One region of the Rhizobium zaerense genome, then DNA from elsewhere that is predicted to be linked to it. Evidence: predicted binding sites of a transcription regulator. Region 1 holds the regulator's gene; the other holds the start of a gene.
The links. The regulator HrcA, encoded in region 1, represses chaperone genes, less so after heat shock. The targets are predictions, from matches to a motif close to GTTAGCACTCNCNNNNNGNGAGTGCTAAC.

Region 1 (4,416 bases):
GCGGATATCCGTCGCTCGTCTTGGAAATGCGCTCCAGCGTCTTTTCCATGGCATCGAAGCCCAGAAGCAGCGGGCTGGCGAAAGGGGTAATGCGGCTCATCTCTTTTCAAGTCCTTGGCGCAAGCGACCATCCCGGACCTTCAGTGCAGCATCCGGATGCCGCTAATATGGGGACAAGAGCCTGGCGCTGCAAGGCATGGGGCACGACGTGTCGGCGCCACCTGCTCAATTTTAAGCTGACGTCAGGCTCTTTCCTTGACAAAGCAGCTGCTGCCTCGCATCAAAACATGTCCGCGCGGATTGTGCTGATTTGTGACGGGACGTGAAGAAATCGGTGCATGCCCGGTAACACGCAGTTCGAGGATGGAACGATCGGAATGGCAAGCGCAAGAAAGATCATCATCGACACGGATCCTGGCCAGGACGACGCGGCCGCCATCATGCTGGCCTTCGGCAGTCCCGACGAGCTGGAAGTGCTGGGGATCACGACGGTCGCCGGCAACGTGCCGCTTCCGCTCACCAGCCGCAATGCGCGCATCGTCTGCGAACTCTGCGGCCGGACGGAGACCAAGGTTTTCGCCGGCGCCGACGCGCCGATCGCCCGCAAGTTGGTGACGGCCGAACATGTGCACGGCAAGACCGGCCTCGACGGTCCGGAACTCAGCGAGCCGACGATGGCGCTGCAGCCTAGCCATGCCGTCGACTTCATCATCGAGACGTTGCGCCGCGAGCCGGAAGGCACGGTGACGCTGTGCACGCTCGGGCCGCTCACCAATATCGGCATGGCCTTTCAGAAGGCACCCGACATCGTCCCCCGCATCCGCGAACTGGTGATGATGGGCGGGGGCTTCTTCGAGGGCGGCAACATCACGCCGGCGGCCGAATTCAACATCTATGTCGATCCGGAGGCGGCCGATATCGTCTTCCGCTCAGGCGTTCCGATCGTGATGATGCCGCTTGATGTGACGCATCAATTGCTGACCCGCAAGGACCGGGTGAAACGCATGGCCGAGATCGGCACGGCGCCGGCAAAGGCCATGGTCGAGATGCTGGAATTCTTCGAACGCTTCGACATCGAGAAATACGGTTCCGACGGCGGGCCGCTGCACGACCCGACCGTTGTCGCCTACCTGCTGGAGCCGGAACTTTTCCAGGGCCGCGACTGCAATGTCGAGATCGAGGTCCAGTCCGAACTCACCGTCGGCATGACGGTCGTCGACTGGTGGCATGTGACCGAGCGCAAGCGCAACGCCAAGGTCATGCGCCATGTCGATGCGGATGGCTTTTTCGATCTGCTGATCGAACGCTTCGCCCGCATCTAACGCTTCGGCTTTTCCTTCTGCACGAGGCAGAAGGAAGGGATATCAGGCGTCTTTCTCGTCGAAGACGGAGTTGGTTTCGGCTTCGGTCGGCTTCGGGCCGCCCTTGGCGACGCCGACCATGGCCGGGCGCAGCACGCGCTCGCCGATGGAGAAGCCTGCCTGCACGACCTGCACGACCGTATTGTTCGGCACGTCGGGGTTCGGCACCTCGAACATTGCCTGATGGAAATTCGGATCGAACTTCTGGCCAACCGGCTCAAGCTTGCGAACGCCGTGGCGCTCGAGAGCCGACAGCATGGCGCGCTCGGTCATCTCGACACCCTCGATCAGCGTGCTCAGGCCGGCATCGGCGGCAGCCTTGGTCTCCGGAGGGATGGCATCGAGCGCGCGGCGCAGATTGTCCGAGACGGCGAGCATGTCACGAGCAAAGCCGGCGACGGAATAGGACTTGGCATCCTTTACCTCGCGCTCGGTGCGCCGGCGCAGATTGTCCATCTCGGCAGCAAGGCGCAAATAGCGGTCGCGCAGCTCGCCGTTTTCGGCTTTCAGAAGCTCGATTGGGTCCGGCTGGGCGGGCTCTTGCTGCGCAGTTTCGTTCTCGACGTAGGCGGCAGCGTCGGCTGCGGCATCGGCCGCAGTTGCGTCAGGTCCGTTTTTCGTCGTGTCATCGGTCATGACGGTCTCCGGTTGGTGTCTTCAGATGCGCCCGATATCGAGGTTTGACCGAAAAAAATCAAGTCTGCGTGACAAAGAAGCGAAAATTCCGCGTGCTTGGCGGTTGCTGCGTCAAAGCTGATTGCGCGAAAGGCGGGAAACGAGCTGGGCTGTATAGTCCACCATCGGCACGATGCGGGAATAATTGAGCCGCGTCGGGCCGATGACGCCGACGGCACCAACGATGCGATCGTCGTCGTCACGATAGGGCGCGACGATGAGCGATGAGCCGGACAGCGAGAAGAGCTTGTTTTCCGAACCGATGAAAATGCGCACACCCGGGCCGCTTTCGGCGAGATTGAGGATCTCGATCAGGCTGTCCTTCTTCTCGAGATCATCAAACAGCAGCCGCAGCCGGTCGAGATCGTCGGCGCCGGCGAGGCCTTCGAGCAGGTTGGCGCGGCCGCGGATGATCAGCTGCGTCGGCTTCCCCTCATCCGGGCTCCCAGCCCAGACAGCAATGCCGCGCTCGACCAGATCGCGCGACAGGGCATCGAGCTCGTGACGGACGTCGTCCTTCAGGCGGCTCAATTGTTTGCGGAGCTCCGGCAGGGTCTGGCCGGACATATGGGCATTGAGAAAATTCGCCGCCTCCGTCAGCTGCGAGGACGTGACGCCCGCCGGCAGCTCGATAATGCGGTTTTCCACCTGATCATGATCGCCGACGAGCACGGCCAGCGCCTTTGTCGGTTCGAGCCGGATGAACTCGACATGTTTCAGCACCGGATCGCTTTTCGAGGTGATGACGAGGCCCGCGCCGCGCGAAATGCCCGACAACATGCGGCTTGCCTCGTTCATCATCGATTCAACGGGATTGCCGCCGCTTTCGGCCCGCAGCTGACGGTCGATGTTGGCGCGCTCCTCGGCGGAGAGGTCGCCGACCTGCATGAAGGCATCGACGAAGAAGCGCAGGCCGATCTGGGTCGGCAGCCGGCCGGCGCTGACATGCGGCGAATAGATCAGGCCGAGCTCTTCGAGATCGCTCATGACGTTGCGCACCGAGGCCGGCGACAGCGACATCGGCAGGATACGGGACAGGTTGCGCGAACCGAGCGGCTCGCCGCTTTCCAGGTAACCTTCGACGATGCGACGAAAAATTTCCCTGGAGCGCTCGTCCAGCGCAGCTACGGCATCCGAAACCGACGTCGACCTGATGCCCATGAAGCTTTCAAACCCATGCTGATGATACTTCCCGAAAAGTAAGTCAAACTCACACCCGTGGCAAAAGGGAATTTGCAAATGAGCGCCGCCAATCGTAGAAGCGGTCAAATAAACCCCAGGAGATAAGAATGCGGCCTTCAGGCAGAAAAATCGACCAGATGCGCAAGGTCTCGTTCGAGCGCAATTTTTCCAAGCATGCGGAAGGCTCCTGCCTGGTGAAATTCGGCGATACGCATGTACTCTGCACGGCGAGCCTCGAAGAAAAGACGCCGCCATGGCTGCGCAATTCCGGCAAGGGGTGGGTCACGGCCGAATACGGCATGCTGCCGCGGGCGACCGGCGAACGCATGAAGCGCGAAGCCGCCGCCGGCAAGCAGGGCGGTCGCACCCAGGAAATCCAGCGGCTGATCGGCCGGTCGCTGCGCGCCGTCGTCGACCTGCAGGCGCTCGGCGAACGGCAGATCACGCTCGATTGCGATGTCATCCAGGCCGATGGCGGCACACGGACAGCCTCGATCACCGGCGGCTGGATCGCGCTTTACGACTGCCTGAAATGGATGGAAAGCCGCAACATGATCAAGGTCGACCGGGTCCTGAAGGATCATGTCGCCGCCATTTCCTGCGGTATCTTTGCCAGCCAGCCGGTGATCGATCTCGATTACCTGGAAGACTCCTCGGCAGAGACCGATGCGAACTTCGTCATGACGGGCACCGGCGGGATCGTCGAGATCCAGGGCACCGCCGAAGGCACGCCGTTCAGTGAGGGCGAATTCACCTCGCTGATGCAGTTGGCCAGAAACGGCATCGGCGAACTCGTGGCACTGCAGAAGCAAGCCGTCGAAGGATGAACCCCATGCTGGAAGGCATGTTGGAAACGGCGCTCTATGCGCGGGATCTCGATAAGGCCGAGACGTTCTACGAAGACGTTCTCGGGCTTGAAAAGATCGCCCGCGCCGCCAACCGGCATGTCTTCTTCCGCTGTGGGCCCGGCGTTCTCCTGATCTTCAATCCCGAGGAAACGGTGAAGCCGCCGGCGCCCGAAGCACTGCAGGTGCCGCCGCACGGCACGAACGGCCAAGGCCACGCCTGTTTCCGGGTGTCCGGCCGCAATATCGATGCCATGGCTGAACGGCTGTCGGCGGCGAGCGTTGCGATCGAATCCGAGGTGCGCTGGCCGAACGGCGGCCGCTCGATCTATTTCCGCGATCCGGCCGGCAAC
Region 2 (4,416 bases), 570 kb from region 1:
TCTTTCTTCGGCAGTTCGGCGATCATGGCTTCGGTGGTGATCAGCAGCGATGCAACAGAAGCAGCGTTCTGCAGCGCCGTGCGAACGACCTTGAGCGGGTCGACGATACCCATGGCGATCATGTCGCCATATTCGGATGTCTGGGCGTTGTAGCCGAAGTTGTCTTCGTTCTTGTCGAGGACCTTGCCGACAACGATCGAGGCTTCGTCGCCTGCGTTTTCAGCGATCTGACGAACGAGCGACTGCAGGGCGCGGCGAACGATATTGATGCCGGCTTCCTGGTCGTCGTTTACACCCTTGACGGTGATCTTCGTGGAGGAGCGGAGCAGAGCGATACCGCCGCCGGGGACGATACCTTCCTGAACAGCAGCGCGGGTCGCGTTGAGCGCGTCGTCGATGCGGTCCTTCTTTTCCTTCACTTCGACTTCGGTCGAGCCGCCGACGCGGATGACGGCAACGCCGCCGGCGAGCTTGGCAAGGCGCTCCTGCAGCTTCTCGCGGTCGTAGTCGGAGGTGGTTTCCTCGATCTGGGCCTTGATCTGGGCAACACGGCCTTCGATGTCGGACTTGGCGCCCGAACCGTCGACGATCGTGGTGTTTTCCTTGGAGATCGAAACCTTCTTGGCACGGCCAAGCATGTCGAGCGTGACGGATTCGAGCTTGATGCCGAGATCTTCGGAGATGACCGTACCGCCCGTCAGGATGGCGATGTCTTCGAGCATGGCCTTGCGGCGGTCGCCGAAGCCAGGCGCCTTGACGGCAGCGATCTTGAGGCCGCCGCGCAGCTTGTTGACGACGAGCGTTGCGAGGGCTTCGCCTTCGACGTCTTCAGCGACGATGAGGAGCGGCTTGCCGGTCTGGACGACGGCTTCGAGAACCGGCAGCATCGACTGCAGGTTCGACAGCTTCTTCTCGTGGAGGAGAATGAAGACGTCTTCGAGGTCGGCGATCATCTTTTCCGGATTGGTGACGAAGTAGGGGCTGAGGTAGCCGCGGTCGAACTGCATGCCTTCGACGACTTCGAGTTCGGTTTCGGCGGTCTTGGCTTCTTCGACGGTGATGACGCCTTCGTTGCCGACCTTCTGCATGGCTTCAGCAATGTCGAGACCGACCTGCTTGTCGCCATTTGCCGAAATCGTGCCGACCTGTGCAACTTCTTCCGAGGTCGAGATCTTCTTGGCCTTGGCCTGGAGATCCTTCACGACGTCGGCAACAGCAAGATCGATGCCGCGCTTCAGGTCCATCGGGTTCATGCCGGCTGCAACGGCCTTGTTGCCTTCGCGAACGATCGCCTGGGCAAGAACGGTTGCCGTCGTGGTGCCGTCGCCGGCGATGTCGTTGGTCTTCGAAGCAACTTCGCGGACCATCTGGGCGCCCATGTTTTCGAACTTGTCTTCGAGTTCGATTTCCTTGGCGACCGAAACGCCGTCCTTGGTGATGCGCGGAGCGCCGAAGGACTTGTCGATGATGACGTTACGACCCTTGGGGCCGAGCGTGACCTTCACTGCATCGGCGAGAATGTCGACGCCGCGCAGCATCTTTTCGCGCGCGGTGCGGCCAAACTTGATTTCTTTAGATGCCATATTAGTAACTCCTGAATTCGAGTTGTTCGGGCAAAACGCCCGTCAGCCATTTCGGGAAAGCAGGTCGGCCGATCAGCCGATGATGCCCATGATGTCGGCTTCCTTCATGATCAGAAGGTCTTCGCCGTCGATCTTGACTTCGGTGCCGGACCACTTGCCGAACAGGATGCGGTCGCCAGCCTTGACGTCGAGTGCGACGACCTTGCCGGACTCATCGCGTGCGCCGGAGCCGACGGCGACGATTTCGCCTTCCTGCGGCTTTTCCTTGGCGGTATCGGGAATGATGATGCCGCCCTTGGTCTTGGCTTCGGACTCAACGCGGCGAACAACGACGCGGTCGTGAAGGGGGCGGAAGTTGGTGCTTGCCATTGTCTAATCCCTCGATCGAATGACATTCGCGGACCGGAGTGGCCCACATGGACAGATGTTAGCACTCCCTTGCGGTGAGTGCTAGCGACGAGCATTTAGGGATGGCTCCGAAAGGAGTCAATGAGAGCAGTCACGAATTTTTGTGCCGGAATTGTGAAGAGGCCTGAGAATAGTCTGAGATTGCGGCCGAAACGCCGGCGCGGCCGAACTTTGCCGAAGTCGTCCGCCGTCGGCGAGCTGCCGCTTCGGGATAATCGTCAAACCCCTTGCCGATCCGCACACTCGGATCGCCTTCGAGTTCTTCGCAGGAGCCGGGCAGCGAAGAAATTTCCTTGCCATCGCCTTGCGCCTTTGCAATGTCACCGGTGACTGAAGCAAATCGGGAAATCGGAATGGCCAAGCGGATAGAAAACTTCTCGGAGATATCAGGTCACTATGATGTGGTGCTCTGCGATGTCTGGGGCGTCGTTCACAACGGCGTCGATCCGTTTCCGAAGGCGGCCGCAGCCCTTGAAGCGGCGCGCGAGAACGGCGTCGCCGTCGTCCTCATCACCAATTCGCCGCGCCTTTCCTGGCAGGTGGTCGAGCAACTGCGCCAGATCGGCGTTCCCGACAGCGCCTATGACAGGATCGTCACCTCTGGCGACGTCACGCGCGGTTTGATCGCCGAAGGGCCGAAGACCGTCTTTCTGCTCGGCCCCGAGCGCGACAAAGCGCTACTCGAAGGCATTGGCGTCGAACGCCGGCCGGCGGGCGAAGCGCAATCGCTGGTCTGCACCGGCTTTTTCGACGACGAGACGGAGAAGCCGGAAGATTACACCGATATTCTTCTCGATTTCAAAGCCCGCGACGTGCCGATGATCTGCGCCAATCCCGACCTCATTGTCGAGCGCGGCCATCGCATCATCCCCTGCGCCGGCGCTATGGCCGCCTACTACCAGCAGCTCGGCGGCAGTACCCGCATCGCCGGCAAACCGCACCGGCCGATCTACAAGGCAACGCTTTCGGCGGCCCGCGAGCTTCGCGGCGATTTCCCGGTCGAGCGCGTCCTGGCGATCGGCGACGGCATGCCGACCGATGTGCGCGGCGCCTTGAATTACGGCCTCGACCTCCTCTACATCAGCGGTGGTATCCACGCCAAGGAATATACTCTCAACGGCGAGACCGACGAGGCGATCCTCAATGCCTATCTCGAACGGGAAAACGCCGCGCCGAAGTGGTGGATGCACCGCCTTGCATGAAGAGAAGCCAGCCGATGACCGTCTTCCACCGCAATGAAACCCGCGAACCCCTACCCGCCCATCTGAAGGGCGGCGTCATTGCTATCGGCAATTTCGACGGCGTGCACCGCGGCCATCAGTCGGTGCTGAACCGAGCGCTCGAAATCTCCAAGGCGCGCGGCATCCCCGCTTTGGTGCTGACCTTCGAGCCGCATCCGCGCACGGTCTTCCGGCCGCAGACGCCGGTCTTTCGGCTGACGCCGGCGCCCCTGAAGGCCCGCATCCTGGAAACGCTGGGTTTCAGCGCCGTCATCGAATATCCCTTCGATTACGAATTCTCGCAGCGCTCGGCCGATGATTTCATCCATTCGATCCTGAAGGATTGGCTCGGCGCCTCCGAAGTCGTCACCGGCTTCGATTTCCATTTTGGCCGCGGCCGCGAGGGCGGTCCCGCCTTCCTGATGAATGCCGGCAATACCTACGGCTTCGGCGTCACCCTGATCGATGCCTTCCGCGACGAAAACGCCGATGTCGTCTCTTCGAGCCATATCCGCGCGCTCCTCAACGAGGGCAATGTCAGCGAAGCCGCCGGCATGCTCGGTTACCGCTATACGGTGGAAGCCGAGGTGATCGACGGCGAAAAGCTCGGCCGCCAACTCGGTTTCCCGACGGCCAACATGCGCCTGCCGCCGGAGGTCGATCTTGCCGCCGGCATCTACGCCGTCCGCTTCCGCCGTCAGGACGGCACGCTCCACGACGCCGTCGCAAGCTACGGCCGCCGTCCGACGGTGACGGAAAACGGCGCGCCGCTGCTCGAAACCTATCTTTTCGATTTCAACGGCGATCTCTACGGCCAGCTCTGCTCCGTCTCCTTCTTCGGCTATATTAGACCTGAGCTGAAATTCGACGGCCTCGATCCGCTGGTCGCCCAGATCAAGCGCGACGAGGAAGAGGCGAGGGCACTGCTTGCGGGTGTTAAGCCGCTCGGCGCGCTTGATCGGAAACTCTGTTTTTCCTCAGCGCAATAGTCGGCTGTCGAAAGGATAGCGGATCGTTTTTTCGATTGTCAGGCGCGACGCGTCCGGATGACGTGGATTGACAAGGATATTCGCGGCCTCCGGCATGATTGCCGATGGGACGCGCAGGAGACAGAAATCATTGTCTTCCAGTAATTTGCTGCCACGGTCGCGCGTCAGGCTGGTCTGGTTGATCGCAGCAGGATCGATCCCGATATCGAAGACTTC

Region 2: a site for HrcA is predicted at 2,010-2,038, ahead of groES (co-chaperone GroES). Genes of this name have one in related genera too.

Annotation. Positions count from the first base shown of each region.
Region 1 is NZ_CM132690.1:123,028-127,443, forward strand. Features, by position in the region: gene ACS4RR_RS00630 (Hsp20 family protein) at 1-100, opposite strand, end outside; gene ACS4RR_RS00635 (nucleoside hydrolase) at 378-1,322, shown strand; gene grpE (nucleotide exchange factor GrpE) at 1,365-1,997, opposite strand; gene hrcA (heat-inducible transcriptional repressor HrcA) at 2,109-3,197, opposite strand; gene rph (ribonuclease PH) at 3,326-4,045, shown strand; gene ACS4RR_RS00655 (VOC family protein) at 4,042-4,416, shown strand, end outside.
Region 2 is NZ_CM132690.1:4,492,617-4,497,032, reverse strand. Features, by position in the region: gene groL (chaperonin GroEL) at 1-1,583, opposite strand, end outside; gene groES (co-chaperone GroES) at 1,656-1,952, opposite strand; gene ACS4RR_RS22385 (hypothetical protein) at 2,083-2,352, opposite strand; gene ACS4RR_RS22380 (TIGR01459 family HAD-type hydrolase) at 2,345-3,193, shown strand; gene ACS4RR_RS22375 (bifunctional riboflavin kinase/FAD synthetase) at 3,208-4,200, shown strand; gene ACS4RR_RS22370 (RES family NAD+ phosphorylase) at 4,189-4,416, opposite strand, start outside.